DNA from 3 places in the Parabacteroides sp. genome. Region 3 is predicted to be linked to each of the others. Evidence: riboswitches for the same ligand, from Rfam matches in the RefSeq annotation. Region 3 holds a riboswitch; each other region holds the start of a gene.
The links. Region 3 has a riboswitch for cobalamin ahead of ACW6QF_RS09240 (carboxypeptidase-like regulatory domain-containing protein). Riboswitches for the same ligand answer to the same signal wherever they lie in the genome.
Positions count from the first base shown of each region.

Region 1 (6,281 bases), on a different contig from region 3:
CGAACTGGCCGAGCAGGAAAAAGGCTTCGCGGGGTACGGTACTGATCCAGTTCGGATTGCCGCGTCCTGCGTTCAGCATGATATGCGTACTCTTGCGGGCGCTTTCGTCCGCAAGGTCTATCAGGATATTTTTCAGTTCGAAGGGACTGATCTCTGACATTTTCTTTTCGTATTCACGAGTGATTTTGTGTTTCATAGAGAAATAACTTAATTGAATATAATGAGTTGATAAACGATCTGTTTCCGGAAAGCATGTTTAGGGGCATGCCTTCTATCATTCAGGTCATCAAGAGGACGATCACGACTCCCCAGATGATCAGCAGGGTATTACCGACCGCGTATGTCACCGTGTAGCCTAATGCGGGTGTCTGGCTCTCCACGGCATCTTCTACAGCACCTAAAGCGGCTGTGGTCGTACGCGCTCCGGATGTACAACCCAACGTAATGGCCGGGTGGAACTTAAAGACATATCTTCCCAATAGCACACCGACGATCAGCGGGATAGCGGTAGCCAACGCACCGATAAAGAAGAGGCTGACGCCGACCTCCTTCAGGCCGGTGACAAAGCTCGGTCCGGCCGTAATGCCGACAACGGCGATGAACATGTTCAACCCGACGTTGTTCAACACCCAAAGGGATGGTTCCGGAATTCGTCCGAAAGTCGGATGCTTCGAACGCAACCAGCCGAAGACCAATCCGGCGATCAATGCCCCGCCACTCGTGCTCAAGCTGATGGGTACACCTCCTAAATGGATCGCCAAAGCTCCCACGACGCCACCGAGGAAGATTCCAAGGCCGACGAAAATCATATCCGTCTGGTTGGTCGGGCGGTCGGCATAGCCTAACGTATCGGCTGCCGCATTCACCTCCAATTTCGTACCGACCAGTTCCAGCATATCGCCGGGATCGATCACCGTGGCGGCCAAAACCGGTATGTTGATGCCGGCACGTTTGATGCTCTTGATACTGACACCGTGCATAACCGGCAGTTTACGCAGTTTGGCGACTGTCATGCCTGCATATTTCTTGCGGGAAATCAATACGGGCAGAGTTTCGGCCGGAAAGTCCAGCAACTCGATATCATTGACTTCATCGCCGATCCAGTCCTCCTCTCCGATCACAAATTCACGTCGGCCGCTGAGCACGACTTCGTTTCCTTTCAAGAGCATCCGGTCGGGTTTCGCATCCCGGATCACACCATCGATACGGACCCGCTCGACGAAGAGGCGTCTTCCCTGTCCCTCCAGATAATCTTCCAACTCCTTCACGGTCTTTCCCGCCCCGAACCAGTCGTTGCTGATCTTGTAGGCGCGGAACGTGATCGGACGGGCGGCAGGCATGAAGCCCGGTTGTTCGCTTTCGTCATCCGAACCCATTTTGGCTTCCAGCTCGCGACAGGCTTTCTTGACCGATTCGATCCCTCCCAACAGACGGGGAGCGATGTCGCTCATGATCCAGGCGGATCCGGCCGTACCGAAAATATAAGAGACGGCATAGGCAACCGGCATGACATTGATCATGTCCGTTTTATCTGCCGCCGGTATGCCCAACTGGTTGATCGTATCTTCGGCCACACCGAGTACGGCGGATATCGTCTGTGAACCCGCCAGCAGGCCGGCAGCCTCTCCGGCAGAATAGCCCATGATCTTCGCCAGCACAAACGGGGCCAGCAAACAGAACAGGCACATCACGACGGCAAACAAAACCTGTGGCAATCCCTCCTTTTTCAATCCCCGGAAGAATTGCGGACCGACACTATACCCTACGGCAAACAAGAACATCAGAAAAAATACCGATTTCAACGGAGCTCCGATATCGATATGCAATTGCCCGATCAACACACCGACCAGCAAGACGCTGGTTACCGTTCCTAACGTGAACTTTTTAATCTTGAATTTACCGATCCAGAAACCGAAAGCCAGCGTGAGAAAGATGGCAAGCTCCGGGTAATGCCGGAGCAAATTGGCAAACCATTCCATATATCTATTTTTTTTGGCGTTAATAAAATTGATAATGAAACACGACAGGGGAAAGAGTTGTTGTGTTAAACCAAACGAAAGCAGAGTTAAATTTATAATTGACATTTCTAAATAAATATATATCTTTGCCCCCGCTTAGGTGATATAACTGCCATCCGGCAATTGTATAAAAGGGAATCCGGTGAAAATCCGGAACAGTGCCCGCTACTGTAAAGCCATATTGAAGAAGAAAGCAATCTCCATGCCACTATCCGGAAGGATGGGAAGGCCGCTTTCCGAAAAGGCTGAGTCAGGAAACCTGCCAGGCAAGACAATAATAACTCTCCCGGGGCCAGGAAAGCTATTGACACATACATAAGACAAACTTTTTTCAGAAAAAAGAAATGTTGGCAGGCAGCCCTTTTTGCGGGTTGTTCTCTTAGCATGTCTATATCTATTTAATAATAAATTAATTGCTTATGAACAAGAACAAATTAATCAACCTGCTATCTTTCCTGTTTTGCATCTTCATGCAATCCATACAGGCAGAAGGTAATTTTGTCGAATCGGATATGTTTGCCTCCATGCAAACGGGTGATAAAGCAGCCGTACTGGTCGTACATTTCGGAACGACTCACGACGACACGCGTGCCCTAACTATCGACGCCATCAACAAAAAGATGGCTGATGCTTTTCCTGGTATCGAAGTCCGCGAAGCCTGGACTTCCCGTATCATCGCTTTCCGCCTGAAAACACGCGGCATACATAAATCAAATCCGGAAGAGGCGCTCGCCAGGCTGAAGGCCGAAGGATATACCCATGTATTGATTCAATCGTCCAACATCATCGAAGGGATCGAGATGGAATCCCTACGCAAAGACGTAACCTCACAGGAAAAGGGTTTCAAGGAAATACGCATCGGCACTCCACTCCTTTTCACTCCGGAAGATTATGAAGCCACCATAGCCGCGATCACGCCTAATGGAATCCGGGACGGCGCCGTCTTGCTGGTCGGACACGGCACTTACACGCCTACCACGGCACAATATGCCATGATGGATTATATGTTGAAAGCTAAAGGATTCGGCAACTACGTAGTCGGGACAATCGAAGGTTATCCTTCTTTCGACGACGCATTGAACCAGATAAAAAAGGGAGGATACAAAAAAGTCAGGCTAATGCCTTTCATGTTCGTTGCCGGCGAACATGCCAAGAATGATATTGCCGGAGATTGGAAGGACGAACTTGAGAAACAGGGATACGAAGTAACGGTCTTCATGGAAGGACTCGGACAAAATCCGGCTATCCAGAATATATTCGTGGAACATGCCCGCTTCAACGCTACCCACAAATATCTGGACATAGTCAAGAAGAAAAAGGATTATGCCAAGGGTAAAGAAAAATATGAATAAGACATGTTTACAAAACTACTAAAGAATCTACACAAGATATTGGGCCTGCCGCTCAGTATCTTGTTTTTCCTCTGGTTTGCTTCCGGGATCGTCATGATCTATATTACACGGCTGGCTGGAACTATTCGTTCTTCGACTATACCAATTACACAGGATATAAGGATGGCGACGTTTACGGTCCGGGCCTTAACGCGATGCTCCCGGTCCAGAATCCGCATTACGTGCGCGACTGGTGGGACAGCAAGGTTTCGGCAGCCTCCATCAGCCGTTACCAGACCAACGGTTTCTACCTTCACGACGTCATCGAGGTCAACGATCAATGGAAAGGGATGTTCGGATTGCGTTACGACAATTACCGTTATAAAAAAGCGACGGCAACCATCAACGACGGACGCCAGCACTACGACGAAAAGAACCGTACGGACTGGACAAGCATTAAAAACAACGCTGTGACCTACCGCGCCGGCCTTGTTTATCTGCCCATACCGGAAGTTTCCGTCTATGCTTCGGCAGCCTCTTTCTTCAAGCCGAACAATACGACTTACAATGCCAACTATATTTACCTCGACAAGAACGGAAAAGAATTCAATCCCGACAAATCGGATGGTGAAGTATTCAAACCAGAGAAAGGTTACCAGCTCGAACTCGGAGCACGTTACGAACTGAACCGTATGTTGGAATTGAACGGTAGCGTATTCTACATCCGTAAACACAACGTTGTAAAAAACATCGGCAACAAAACGATCGAAAACAACGGGGCGGTAGAAGAAAAAGGCGTTCGGGCGCAAATCGGCCGCGAAGTTTCGAAAGGTTTTGACCTGGATCTGACGTTCCGTCCTGTTTCCACACTGGAAATCGTTGGCGGTATGGGTTGGTCGGACAAGCGGACGATTGCCAGCAACCTCGACTGGATTCCTGCCGACGCCGACTGGGTGACTTATAACGAAGACGGATCGATCAACCTTCGTGCCACCGGTGTACCCCGCACTACGTTCTACACGTATGCCGATTACACGATACCTAAAGGTGTGCTGAAAAACCTCTCTTTCCATTTGAGCGGGACTTTCACCGACCGTATCTACAGCGATGTCAAAAACGATGTGTACGAACCGGCACGCTACATAGTCGACGCAGGCATCTTTTATACGATCAACCGTTTACGGTCCGGGCCTTAACGCGATGCTCCCGGTCCAGAATCCGCATTACGTGCGCGACTGGTGGGACAGCAAGGTTTCGGCAGCCTCCATCAGCCGTTACCAGACCAACGGTTTCTACCTTCACGACGTCATCGAGGTCAACGATCAATGGAAAGGGATGTTCGGATTGCGTTACGACAATTACCGTTATAAAAAAGCGACGGCAACCATCAACGACGGACGCCAGCACTACGACGAAAAGAACCGTACGGACTGGACAAGCATTAAAAACAACGCTGTGACCTACCGCGCCGGCCTTGTTTATCTGCCCATACCGGAAGTTTCCGTCTATGCTTCGGCAGCCTCTTTCTTCAAGCCGAACAATACGACTTACAATGCCAACTATATTTACCTCGACAAGAACGGAAAAGAATTCAATCCCGACAAATCGGATGGTGAAGTATTCAAACCAGAGAAAGGTTACCAGCTCGAACTCGGAGCACGTTACGAACTGAACCGTATGTTGGAATTGAACGGTAGCGTATTCTACATCCGTAAACACAACGTTGTAAAAAACATCGGCAACAAAACGATCGAAAACAACGGGGCGGTAGAAGAAAAAGGCGTTCGGGCGCAAATCGGCCGCGAAGTTTCGAAAGGTTTTGACCTGGATCTGACGTTCCGTCCTGTTTCCACACTGGAAATCGTTGGCGGTATGGGTTGGTCGGACAAGCGGACGATTGCCAGCAACCTCGACTGGATTCCTGCCGACGCCGACTGGGTGACTTATAACGAAGACGGATCGATCAACCTTCGTGCCACCGGTGTACCCCGCACTACGTTCTACACGTATGCCGATTACACGATACCTAAAGGTGTGCTGAAAAACCTCTCTTTCCATTTGAGCGGGACTTTCACCGACCGTATCTACAGCGATGTCAAAAACGATGTGTACGAACCGGCACGCTACATAGTCGACGCAGGCATCTTTTATACGATCAACCGGCAGGTTACACTGGGATTCAATGCCTACAACCTGTTCAACAAAAAATACTTTGAATACACAACCCGATTGGCTAAACCATTCCATTTCATGGCCACGGTTTCATACCATCTCTAACTCAAAAAGGGGTGTGTCAAAATCCCGTTTTGTCCTGGAGGTTGTTATCATACCTTTAAAAACTATCCCCCGATCGTCGTTTCGATCCCGTAACCGGCGAATATCTTCCGGCAACGTCCGACCGTCTCGTCCGAAGGGGCAGCGAAAGCATATTGATCCGGATTGTAGACCGTACCCAGCTTTTCATGCTTGCCCTTGCCTATGTCATGATACAAAAGCAGGTTTACAGTCCGGTGTTCCCACGGCAACGAAGCCAGGAAAGCAGCACTGCGCGTTATATTTTCTTCATCGGCATTCACGCCTTCGATCAAGGGAATACGAAGATAGAAATCGTGCCCGGCTTCTGCAACCATCCGAAGATTGGAAAGGATCAATTCGTTCGGGACACCGCAATACTTCTTATGCTTGGCCGAATCCATATGCTTCAAATCGACAAGAAGAAGTTCGCAGTTGTCCATCACGTCGCGTACGATCTCCGGCCGGGCGAAAAGCGTCGTATCGACAGCCCGGTGGATTCCCTGTTCCTCGCAACGGCGCAACAAATCCAGCAAAGGTCCGGGATGCAACAACGGTTCTCCTCCGCAAAACGTCACGCCCCCCTCCGAACGGTCCATGAAAACGGTCTCCTTCTCAATCTCCTTCATCAAGGCATCGG
Region 1 is NZ_CDRTCT010000034.1:15,994-22,274, reverse strand. Features, by position in the region: gene ACW6QF_RS15940 (bifunctional aspartate transaminase/aspartate 4-decarboxylase) at 1-196, opposite strand, end outside; gene aspT (aspartate-alanine antiporter) at 279-1,979, opposite strand; cobalamin riboswitch at 2,100-2,299, shown strand; gene ACW6QF_RS15930 (sirohydrochlorin cobaltochelatase) at 2,438-3,370, shown strand; gene ACW6QF_RS15925 (TonB-dependent receptor domain-containing protein) at 3,367-4,545, shown strand; gene ACW6QF_RS15920 (TonB-dependent siderophore receptor) at 4,550-5,626, shown strand; gene ACW6QF_RS15915 (glycyl-radical enzyme activating protein) at 5,689-6,281, opposite strand, start outside.
Region 1: another riboswitch for cobalamin. It lies ahead of ACW6QF_RS15930 (sirohydrochlorin cobaltochelatase); the one in region 3 lies ahead of ACW6QF_RS09240 (carboxypeptidase-like regulatory domain-containing protein).

Region 2 (6,281 bases), on a different contig from region 3:
TTACTTGCGGGTAATATTTTTTAAGAAACTCGTAAAAATATAAAGTTTTGGATAATAGGAGAATACGGATATTCCCCTTTTTAGGGGAGTTATTGTATGATTTGACATATTAAAAAGGCATATCCACCCTCTGGCGGATATGGCCTGTCCTGCACGGCAAAGAAGATTTTTGTATAATGTAAGATTTATTTGTACATTGGTCCCACAAATTGCAATATGGTTATGAATAGTTGTGGGTATATAAAAGTAATAGTTGCCGGATTGGTAGGGACATTAGGGTTGCTCTCCGCATGCGAACCGGGTCCCTGTACGGAATTAAGCGATAAGGAACTGGTAGGGAAACAACTCTTTTTTGACGAATCGCTATCGGAACCGGCAGGACAGTCATGTGGAACCTGCCATGAACCGGCGAAAGGTTTTGCCGATAAATATGGACGGATCACTTCGGAAGGAGCCGTGAAAGGTTTGTTCAGCAACCGGAATTCCATGAGCTGTTCGTATGTGGCGTATGTCCCGGCTTTGCATTATGACGAAAAAGAAGAAACCTATGTCGGCGGCTTGTTCTGGGACGGCCGGGTGAACTCGTTGGAAGAACAAGCCGGACAACCCTTCGTCAATCCGTTGGAAATGGGAAACAAGGACAGCCGGGCGGTTACGCAGAAAGTCAGGCGTGCGGCCTATTATCCCGATTTTGTGCGTATTTATGGAGAGACAGCCTCCGATGATTCCCTTTATGCCCATATACTGGATGCATTGGCGACTTATGAACGCTCTGCCGAGGTGAACCCCTTCACGTCCAAATACGATGCCTACCTGGAAGGAAAATGCCGGCTTACCGGACAGGAGATGGAAGGACTGGAAGTGTTTAAGGAGAAAGGCCTTTGTGCCGAATGCCATATTCTGGAAAACGACGAACGAGCCGGCCGTGTGCTGTTTACCGACCATACCTACGACAATCTCGGAATCCCTTCCAATCCGGACAACCCGTTCTTCCGCGTTCCCGCTCCCTACAACACGGTCGGACGGGATACGATGGACCTGGGGTTAGGGGCTTTCCTGCATGACAGCACCGAGTTCGGCAAGTTCCGGGTACCCACGTTGCGCAATATCGCCCTGACGGCCCCTTACGGTCATAACGGCTATTTCAAGACACTTGAGGAGATAGTCCATTTCTATAATGTGCGCGATGTGGAAGAATATCCGGCCCCCGAATATGCGGAGACCGTCAACCGCGACGAATTGGGGAATCTCGGACTCACACCGGAGGAAGAAGCGGCTATTGTCGCTTTCATGCATACCTTGACCGACGGATATCAAAAGGATTGATCCATATTGTTTTTTTGTATATATTTGCTGTCATTTAATAAAAAGTGAAAGAAATATGAAAATAAGATGGATGATGTTTGCGGCGGTTTTTCTTTGGATCGCCATTTCGGCGAGAGGAGCTGTTGTCGATACGTTGGATGTTTATAGCGAGGCGATGAAGAAGAAGGTCCGGGTCGTTGTCGTTTCTCCGGATAATAATCGTGCGCCGAAACCGGTTGTCTACCTGTTGCACGGATATGGAGGGAATGCAAAAACCTGGATTTCCATGAAGCCGGAGTTGAAAGATATTGCCGACCGCGAGGATCTGATCTTTGTCTGTCCCGACGGCAAGAACAGCTGGTATTGGGACAGCCCGAAGGATCCGTCCTGCCGTTATGAGACATTCGTCTCCTCCGAATTGGTCAAATATATCGATTCCGAATATCCGACGGTGAAAGACCGTTCCGGTCGTGCCATCACAGGGTTGAGCATGGGCGGACACGGAGCCATGTGGCTGTCTTTCCGTCATAAGGATGTGTTCGGTGCAGCCGGCAGTACGAGTGGCGGAGTCGATATCCGGCCGTTCCCCAACAACTGGGAGATGAGCAAGCAGCTCGGAAGCGAGAGCGACAACCAGGAGGTCTGGAACCGCCATACGGCAATCATGCAGATCGACCGCATCAGGAACGGCGAACTGGCTATCATCTTCGATTGCGGTTACAGCGATTTCTTTTTCGAAGTGAATAACGACTTCCATAAGAAGTTGCTGAAATATAAGATCGACCATGATTTCCTGGTCCGTCCCGGATCGCATAACGGGGAGTATTGGAAGAACTCGATCGACTACCAGATCATGTTCTTTAAGAAGTTCTTCGATAGACGGGGACACGCGTAATCCGCGCGTCCCTAAAATCATCTGCGTCCTTGCGATGGATTAGCTCAGTCCTTCGATCACGCCGTTCTCGATGTCGATGCGTTTTGCCTGAGGGTCTTTCGGCAGTCCCGGCATACGCATGATCTCACCCATGATGACAACGATCATCTCCGCACCGTTGTTGATGATGATGTCGCGCACTTTCAACTCGAAATTCTTGGCCACCCCGTAAGCTTTCGGATCGGAAGAGAACGAATACTGCGTCTTGGCGATGCAGATCGGGTAGTGGGAGATGCCGAGGCTTTCGATCTGTTTGATTTTCTTGTCCGCCAATGTCGTATAGACAACGGAGGCCGCCCCGTAGATCTGTTCGGACACCTTTTTGATCTTGCTGCGGATCGGTTCGCCGTCCTCGTAGATGTATGTAAGCGGGGCGGAAGGTTTCTTTTCGATCGTGTCGACCACCAGTTTCGCCAGCTCGGCGCCTCCTTCGCCACCGGCGGCGAATACGTTGTTCATGCAGAAGCCTACGCCTATCTCGCGGCAATGTTCTGCCACCAGGGCGATTTCTTCGTCCGTATCGGATGCATACCTGTTGAAGGTCACGATCACTTCCTGGCCGAAACGTTTCATGTTCTCGACATGCTTGTCCAGGTTCTCGAAACCGTTTTTAAGACCTTCGATGTCAGACTCCTTAATCCTGTTTTCCGGTACGCCTCCATGCAGCTTCAAGCTCTGGGCCGTCGCCACGATAACCGTCAGTTTCGGTGCCAGTCCGGCTTTGCGGCATTTGATGTCGAAAAACTTTTCAGCTCCTAAGTCGGCGCCGAATCCGGCCTCCGTAATGACATAATCGCCATACGTCAGCGCCATCTTGGTCGCCAGGACGGAGTTGCAGCCGTGTGCGATGTTGGCGAACGGGCCTCCGTGCACGAAGGCAGCCGTGTTCTCGGTTGTCTGCACCAGGTTGGGCAGGAGGGCGTCTTTCAGCAATACCGTGATCGCTCCGGCCACTCCCAGGTCGTTTACGGTGAAAGGCTTGTCATCGTTCGTGTATCCCAACAGGATGTTGCCGACACGTCGTTTCAAATCCTCGATATCCGTAGCCAGGCAAAGGATCGCCATGATTTCCGATGCGGGCGTGATGTCGAAGCCTGTCTCCGTCGGTACGCCGTTGGCCGATCCGCCCAGACCGGAAACGATGTTGCGCAGGCTGCGGTCGTTCACGTCCAGCACGCGTTTCCATTTGATCTCTTTCAGGCCCTCGCAGGTGTTACGCGTCTGGTAGATGTAGTTGTCCAGCAACGCCGTGATCATATTGTGGGCGGAAGTAACCGCATGGAAGTCTCCTGTAAAATGCAGGTTGATGTTCTCCATCGGCAACACCTGCGAGTATCCGCCTCCGGCCGCTCCGCCCTTCATGCCGAAGCACGGGCCCAGTGATGGTTCGCGCAAGGCGACGACCGCCTTTTTACCGATCTTGTTCAATCCCAAAGCCAGTCCGATCGAAACGGTCGTCTTGCCGATGCCCGCTTTCGTAGGAGTGATAGCCGTAACCAGGATCAGATTGTGTTGTTTGATCTTCTCTTCGTCGATCAGATGGAGAGGTATTTTGGCGATGTATCTGCCGTAATTCTGAACTTCTTCGCGCGGGATGCCTAATCCGGTCGCGATTTCTTTTATCTTGCGCAGAGAGACCTCTCTTGCAATTTCTATGTCCGATTTCATGTCTTATGTAAGTTTAAGTGGAAAACAAAAGTAAATATATTTTTATATAATAACAAAATAAAAGGTCGGGTGGTTTAGCTGTTATTGGATGATCATCAGGGAAAAGTATGGGAATATTTTTCCCTGAATTTGTTTCGGGTCGGAGGTATAGAACTCTTTCCCGGTCCCGACATTCTCGAAATAGTGGAAGTTCGCTTCCGGATGTAACCGGATGCAGGTATGGACGGCCTCCACGCATTGGGACAACTTCATGATGACGATCACGTAGCCGGCCTTGATCTTTTCCGACAATTCTTCCGCCGTCAGCATTCCGGGTATGACGATGATCTGTTCTTCCTGTTTGACGATATGCAAACCGGCCAAGGCGCCTGCCGCAATGAAAGCGGGGATTCCGGCGGTTCGTTCCACTTCGATGCGGTTCTCCTTGAATTTGTCGTATATATATTGTATGGAAGAATAGAACCCGGCATCGCCTTCCGCCACAATGACCACCTTTTTCCCTTCGTCGCAGGCGGATACGGCCTTCTCATACAGGGCATCGTAGACTTTCCAGGCTTCGGTACGGTCTTTGCTCATCGGGAGCGTGAAGAGCCGGATCGCGGATTTCCCGATTTCCAGTTCTTCGATGATACGGGCCGCACGGGAGAGGGGTTGCCCGCTCTTGCTCATGGTGGCGGGACAATAGATGATATCGGCCTGTCGAAGTTTTTTCAAGCCTTTCAGGGTGATCAGTTCGGGGTCTCCCGGACCGAGTGATACGAAGCAGATAGGGTACGACATGTGCGTTTGATTTATTTAGTGCGCAAAAGTGAGGAAAATCGCGCAACTTTCCAAATGGCAGCTCGTAAGAAAAAAGGATTTGTCTGTCATTTTTCTCTTGAATGAAAAGTAATATTATTATATTTGTCCCTTGAAACAGGTTTTCCTGTCCTCCTTACAGGACAGGGATGAAAAGGGAACCGGGTGGAAATCCCGGACAGACCACGCTGCTGTGAAACTTCGGAAACATGCCGGCAATACTCTATGCCACTGATCGGGGGATCGGGAAGGTGTCCGGGATGGAAGTAAGTCAGAAGACCTGCCGTTTCGGTTTGGAAGAGTTTCGTCCTCGTGGGGTGGACAAGGCTTGTCCGGTGAAATAAAATAATATTGAATATGAAAAAATACCTGGCAGGGTGTTGCCTGCTTATGTCGTTGTGTGTCGTATCCTCGTGTACGACCAAAAACAATCAACAGACCGACAAGGTGGAGACGACGGAAGAAAGCGCGTTTTCCGGTGTCCGTATCGTGCCGGAGTATGCCCGTGGTTTCGAATTGTCCTATCGGGACGGATATGTCTTGCTGGATATCCAGGACCCGCAGAATGAGGAAAGTACGACTTTCCATTATGCGCTTGTCAGGAGAGGAACGAAACCTGCCGGCATCCCCGGATCGTACACCGTGATCGAGACACCCATCAGAAGTGTTATCTGTATGACATCCTTGCAGTTGTCCAACTTTATCAAGATGGGCGAACTGGACAAGGTCGTGGGAGTAACCAGCACCCGGCATCTGTTCAACCGGGAGATGAACGAACGCCTGAAGAGCGGGAAGACTGCCAAGATCGGTATAGAAGGGAATTTCGACAACGAGGTGATCATGAGCATGAACCCCGACCTGATCCTTGTCTCGCCTTTCAAACGGGGCGGATACGAGACCTTGAAGGATGTCGGGATCCCGTTGATCCCGCATTTAGGCTATAAGGAGATGACGCCGTTGGGACAGGCGGAATGGGTGAAGTTCGTCGGCCTGCTGTTGGGACAGGAGCAAAAGGCGAACGAGACATTCGACGCCATCGCGGCACGCTACAATGAGTTGAAGGAACTGACGGCGGAAGGAAAAGTGAAGAGACGCCCGGTCGTGCTGAGCGGCGAGATGCGGGGCGGAAACTGGTATGCCGTGGGAGGGGAAAGCTTCCTCGCCCAACTTTTCAAGGATGCCGGGGCCGACTATTTCCTGAAAGACGACAAACGTTCGGGAGGTGTGACGCTCGACTTCGAAACGGTCTATAACCAGGGTGACGAAGCCGATTACTGGCGCATCGTGAACAGCTATCTGGGCACGTTCAGCTATGGGGCGTTGAAGGAGCAGGACCCGCGTTATGCCGATTTCCGTGCCTTCAAGGAGAAAGGGATCATCTATTGCAACATGAAAGATACGCCCTTCTACGAAAGCATGCCGACCGAGCCGGAAGTCGTGCTGGCCGACCTGCTGCATATATTCCACCCGGACCTGTTGCCCGATCATACGCCTGTTTATTATGCACGACTTAAATAAGTTGCACGAATGAGACATTCCACTACTTTTCTGATGTCGCTCATCGTAGCGTCTATCC
Region 2 is NZ_CDRTCT010000020.1:83,648-89,928, forward strand. Features, by position in the region: gene ACW6QF_RS11590 (cytochrome-c peroxidase) at 223-1,326, shown strand; gene ACW6QF_RS11595 (alpha/beta hydrolase) at 1,382-2,200, shown strand; gene ACW6QF_RS11600 (formate--tetrahydrofolate ligase) at 2,240-3,907, opposite strand; gene ACW6QF_RS11605 (precorrin-2 C(20)-methyltransferase) at 3,989-4,687, opposite strand; cobalamin riboswitch at 4,807-5,007, shown strand; gene ACW6QF_RS11610 (ABC transporter substrate-binding protein) at 5,063-6,223, shown strand; gene ACW6QF_RS11615 (FecCD family ABC transporter permease) at 6,233-6,281, shown strand, end outside.
Region 2: another riboswitch for cobalamin. It lies ahead of ACW6QF_RS11610 (ABC transporter substrate-binding protein); the one in region 3 lies ahead of ACW6QF_RS09240 (carboxypeptidase-like regulatory domain-containing protein).

Region 3 (6,281 bases):
CTCCTAAAGAAGCACGCGAACTGTCCACCATGCGCATCTTCGGTGGTGTAAACGGCAGCTACGGAACCGGTATCATGGGGTTGGTGGAAAAAGGGGATGCCTGGGATAGCGAAAAACAGATTGCCGACACCTATCTCAATAATATGGGAGCCATTTATGGCGATCCTGACAAGTGGGGAGAAGTGGTGAAAGATCTGTTCGAAATAGCTCTGCAACGAACGGATATAGTCATACAGCCCCGACAAAGCAATACGTGGGGAGCCTTGAGCCTCGATCATATATATGAGTTTATGGGAGGTTTGAATCTCTCTGTCCGCAACGTTACGGGCAAAGACCCGGAAGCCTATCTTTCAGATTACCGGAACCGGCATAAAGTACGGATGCAGAATCTGAAAGAGGCGATCGGCGTAGAAAGCCGTACGACTCTGTTAAACCCGGAATATATAAAGGAGAAGATGAAAGGCGGTGCCACTTCCGCCGGGACATTCGCCAAAACCCTCCGGAACACATACGGCTGGAACGTCATGAAGCCCGCTACAATCGACAAGGAGCTGTGGGACGAACTTTACAAAATCTATGTAAAAGACGAACTGCATCTGGGCATTCATTCTTTTTTCAAAAAGGAAAATCCAGCCGCCCTGCAGGAAATGACAGCCGTCATGCTTGAGACGGCTCGCAAAGGGTACTGGAAAGCCACGGACGAACAATTGAAGGATCTCTCGGCTTTACATATCGAACTGATCAAAGAATTCCATCCGGCTTGTTCCGGTTTTGTCTGCGACAATGACAAACTGGAAGACTTTATCGCCGGTCATGCCGATGCACAGGCAACTGAAACGTATCGCCGCCAGATCAACATAGTAAAAGAAGCTCCGGTAGAGACAGGCAAATCCGTCGTGCTGAAAAAAGACCGTCTGGACCAAATTCCGGAACAAGAGCAGAATGACCTTAACGGCTTTGTCGTTGCCATTGCCGTCGTTGTTATTTTCTGCGGCATCGTATTGATTATGAAACGGAGAAAACGATAAATATGGAATATGTAGTCGGCATATTGTTAGGATTCATCACACTGAGCTTTTTGCTGAAGATCGGATTTTATCCCTCATTCCGGCAAATCGCATTGGCAGCGGTGGCTTGCGCCGGATTCGTATTGCTGATCTGGAACCAGGCAGCAGAACAATCCCGTACACAGATTGCCGACTTTCTTGCCTCTCCGAAACGGATGCAGGATGCAGCCGTATGGATCACCCTCGAAGCGGCGGTCATGATCGCCTTTTGCTTCGACTGTTTTGTCGGTTACCGCCACCATGACAATTTGTTCAAACGAAGTATATCCTGTTTCCTGAGTGTTTATCCGGGATTATTGATCGGGGCAGTCCTGGGATATGCACTTACACAGACAATCTTTGCCTTTCCGGGAACCGATTTCAGAATCGTTGCGGGTTGGTTTGCAGCTTCGACCGGAACGGGAATCGCCTTGGCCGCATGGCTTTTCCGGAAATATCTGGGCGACAGCAGTCTCAGGCTGGAATTATTATTTGCAACAAACCTTTTTATCCTGCTTATGGGCATTATAGCAACGGAAAACGGACAAACCTGTTATCAAAGCGTTTCCAACGTCGATTGGAAAACAACGGTTACCACACTTGCCGTGTTTATTGCCGGTGCAGGTCTGGGATTTATATGGAAACTTATTCATAAAACAAAGTTATGACATCGATATCAAATGCTTTATTCTGGATTTCCAACGGATTGTTGGTTCCCGTAGTCGTTCTTTTACTCTTATTTTTCCTCCGTGCGATCTTGATGGTCGGAGGCTTCTTCGGCGAATTCTGGCAAAAGACCAAACTGCAACAACAGATGAACGATATGCTGGAAAAAATGACTCCGGAAAATGCCGAAGAACTTTACAGGCAATTATCCGGGAATAAAAATATTCCGGTCCTTCACTGCCTGCACAAACTCTATGACCACAAAGAAAACGACGCTTATTGTGAACGTTTGCTTGCCAATTACGAGGTCGATGCGGAAAAGGAAGTGGGCCGTTCCCGTTCTCTTATCAAATTAGGTCCGATGCTCGGGCTGATGGGAACACTGATCCCGATGGGACCGGCTCTTGTAGGCCTTTCAACCGGAGATATCGCTTCTATGGCCTACAATATGCAAGTCGCTTTTGCCACGACTGTCGTCGGCATGGTGATAGCTGCAATCGGGGTAATCACGTTGCAAGTGAAACAACGCTGGTACGCCCGCGATATGAACGACCTAGAGTATATCTATAAAAACCTGCGCCATGAAAAGGAATAAATTGCTTCACAGCGAGGCAGATGCCGATCCGATGGGTGTCGTTGCCAATCTTTTCGATGTGGCAATGGTTTTTGCTGTCGCATTGATGGTTGCCCTTGTTACCCGTTTCAACATGACTGAGCTCTTTTCCAAAGAGGACTTTTCCATTGTCAAAAATCCAGGTAAGGAAAATATGGAAATCATCACGAAAGAGGGCGAAAGCATCCATCGGTACATTCCTTCCGAACAACAGGAGAAATCCGGCAAAAAAGGGCGTAAAGTCGGAATTGCCTATGAATTGGAAAACGGCGAAATTATTTATGTACCGGAATAAATAAATCATCATTTGGATGTTTCAAATATTCTTAGATTATCCTCAAAATACCCCCTGGTTATTTTATTTAATTAGGGTTCACACTATTCGGGGGACTCTGTAGATCAGCAAGTTGCTGTGAACCCTGTGAATGCAGGATAAAAAAAGGCGGGATCGATCGATAGGATTGGCTGATCGTAAACAGGTTTCACAGCCTTCACAGCAAATTGCTGGCCATTAGCCTTTTACCGCCGTGAACCCTGTTTTTTAGTTTTGTCATATAAGGGATCTGATTGGTTCCTGTCCAATAAAATATAGGTTATAGGCTAAAAAATACAGCCTTTAGCCTGTCCGGGAAAAGCCTATAGGGTAGCAGCAAAAAGGTAGGCATCTATCCGCCAACCGATGCCTGTCTTTTCGGGAAGCGACAGGCATCTATTTTCAAAACACCGGTGATTCGATTTTAAAACATCTATGCTTTGCGATCAAAACATAGGTATTTTGAAGGGTAGGTACAACTTCGTGAAAATGAATTTGTTTTTTTATCCGCTTTTTGTACGGACAGAGATTTTTCTTATCTTTGCCGCAGTTTTGGTTTTGCGACTCCCAATCGCTACGGGAGCGCGATGAAAAGGGAATCAGGTGCGAATCCTGAACAGACCCGCTGCTGTAAGTTCCTCTCCAAATCTTTGAATACGCTGCAAGCCACTGTCCGTCACCGGATGGGAAGGCATTCAAAGACGGAACAAGTCAGAAGACCTGCCAAGAACGAACATAGTTTTAATGCTTTCGGGAAATAAAGCAGCAAAACATCGAGTCAGGTCATTCTTTATCCCTTTACATAAAGAAATCATTTCTCTTTGTGTGCATTCCCTTAAGCAAGTCATGAATCGCTATATCAAGGATTAAAATGAAAGTCTTTGTACATGTATTTCTTTTGCTTGTCTGCCTGTCGCAATCGAACCTGACGGCACAAAACAAGGTCATGCTCTCCGGGAAAGTCACCGACCGGCAAGGCACACCCCTGCCGCTGGTAACGATCGCCATCGAAAATACGGCTTCCGGCACTTATACGGATGACAAGGGGTACTATTCCCTGGAAGTATCCCCCGGCAAACACACGTTCGTCGTCTCCTCCTTAGGATACCAAACAATCAAAATCCCACTCGATCTCTCCCACAGCAAAACCCTCGATTTCAAACTGGAAGAAAGGTCCGTAAACCTGAACTCAGTGGAAGTGTACGGGAAAACGCAATCTCAACAGGCAAGAGAAAGTGCACTTTCAGTCAATGCACTTGATGTCAAGCCTATCATTAATTCGCTTAACAACCTGAATGAATTAGTGAATCGCACAAGCGGTGTCAAAGTGCGCGAAGAGGGAGGCGTAGGTTCCGACTTCGACCTCTCGATCAACGGGCTGTCAGGCAATTCCGTCCGTTATTTCATTGACGGTGTCCCCTTAGATAGCAAAGGGAGCAATGTGACGCTCGCCAATCTGCCCGTCAACCTGATCGACCGGGTAGAGATCTATAAAGGCGTAGTACCGGCCTCATTGGGTACGGATGCATTAGGCGGCGCCGTCAACATCATCACCCAGACGGAAAAGAAAAACTTTCTGGACGCTTCTTACAGTATTGGTTCCTTCCACACACATCGTGCCGACCTGAACGCACAGTTTGTGGGACGGCGCACCGGATTGATCGTGCGTCCTGCCATCGGCGTCAACTATTCGAAAAACGACTACCGGATGAAAGACGTACAGATGCGCAATGAGACAGGCGACCAATTTATCTACGCCAACCCCAAACGGTTCCATGACGGTTATTTTTCGCTATTGGCACAGATAGAAGCCGGAATCACAGGTAAATTCTGGGCTGACGAATTCTTTGTTTCCGCTTCCTACTCTAAAACGGACAAGGAGTTGCAGACCGGCTCCGTGCAGACCAAAGTATATGGTATGGCCGAACGAAATTCGGATGCCTGGAACATATCGGCGCGTTACAGCAAATATAATTTCATTACCGAAGGCATGACATTGAAAGCGACTTTGTCGCACACATGGGACCATTCCATTACGATCGATACGGCCTATCGGAAATATTATTGGGATGGAGGCTATATCGTGAGCCAGCGCAACGAAATCAGAGGCAATGAACCCTCCATACGCCATTATAAACGCCCTCTGACTATCGCGCGTGTCAATTTGGATTACCGGTTGGACGGGCATCACGGCCTCAACCTGAACTATCATTTGAGCCGCACCGGAAACGATCGCTACGATGACCTGGACCAAAGTTTCGAACCATCAAACGATGCCGTTACCAAACATATTATCGGACTGACCTACAGCCAGTCGTTTTTTGACGGGAAGATGCAGAATGTATTCTTTGCTAAAGATTATGTGAACCGTCCGAATATCCGGCAAACCGACCAGTCCACCGTGACGGGATCGGACAAAGTGTTGGGTTCCGCCACCAAAAATTATTTCGGATATGGTACCGGACTGCGTTACATGTTCTTCGACCCGTTGGCGGTAAAGGTTTCTTATGAACACAGCGTGCGCCTGCCTATCGCTCGCGAACTGTTAGGCAACGGGACCACTATCTATGCGAATGTAGCGCTGGAACCGGAAAAGAGCAACAACGTCAATCTTGCCTTGTTCGGCACATGGCATCCTGCCGGCAGACATACGATTTATTACGAGGCAAACGGATTCCTGCGTTATGTGGACAATTATATACAGACCTCCGTCATTGAAAAAGAGGGTATGATGCAGTTTGTCAACGATCCCGCCGTCCACATCAAAGGAATGGAAGGGGAAGTTCGTTATGATTGGGACGGCCGCTTGCAACTCATGGCCAACGTCAGCTACCAGGATGCCCGTGACCAGCAAAAATACAAAGAAGACGGCAAACCGTCCGCCACGTACGACAACCACGTGCCCAACCGTCCCTGGCTGTTCGGCAGTGCGGAGGCAAGCTACACGTTCCGCAACCTCCTGCAACAAGACAACAAGCTACGTTTAGGCTGTACGTTCCAATGGGTACATTGGTATTTCCTGACCTGGGAAGCCTATGGCAACCGCGATACCAAAGCCCGTATCCCTTCGCAACATATCTGCAATGCCAACGTCACCTATTCATGGAAGCAGGACCGTTATAACATTGCATTGGAATGTTCGAATTTCCTCGATGAAACGGCTTATGACAACTATAAGCTGCAAAAGCCCGGACGCGCTTTCTTTGCAAAGTTCAGAGTATTCATCAATTAACATTCATATTTAAAAACAAGAGAAAAATGAAGAAGTTCAAATTCACATTGCTTGCCTTCATGACCGCCCTGATCTCACTTGGTTTCACGGCTTGTTCTGATGACGATGATTTGAAAGACGTATCTGTGACCGGTGTCACGATCACCCCGACCGCATTAACACTGAAAACGGGAACTACAGGAACGCTGACAGCGACCGTAGTTCCTGAAAATGCAACCGTAACGGCTGTTACCTGGAACAGTTCGGACACGAATGTAGCTACAGTGGACAAAGGGGTAGTAACGGCTATTTCCGAAGGTTCGACCACGATCACGGTAAAGACGGATGACGGTGGGTTCACTGCCGCTTGTGAAGTAACCGTAGCAAGTGACGCACCCGCTTTCGACGAAAGCAAATACCACTTCGACCTGT
Region 3 is NZ_CDRTCT010000015.1:68,540-74,820, forward strand. Features, by position in the region: gene ACW6QF_RS09220 (cobaltochelatase subunit CobN) at 1-1,028, shown strand, start outside; gene ACW6QF_RS09225 (hypothetical protein) at 1,031-1,714, shown strand; gene ACW6QF_RS09230 (MotA/TolQ/ExbB proton channel family protein) at 1,711-2,307, shown strand; gene ACW6QF_RS09235 (DUF2149 domain-containing protein) at 2,294-2,620, shown strand; cobalamin riboswitch at 3,175-3,380, shown strand; gene ACW6QF_RS09240 (carboxypeptidase-like regulatory domain-containing protein) at 3,510-5,870, shown strand; gene ACW6QF_RS09245 (Ig-like domain-containing protein) at 5,897-6,281, shown strand, end outside.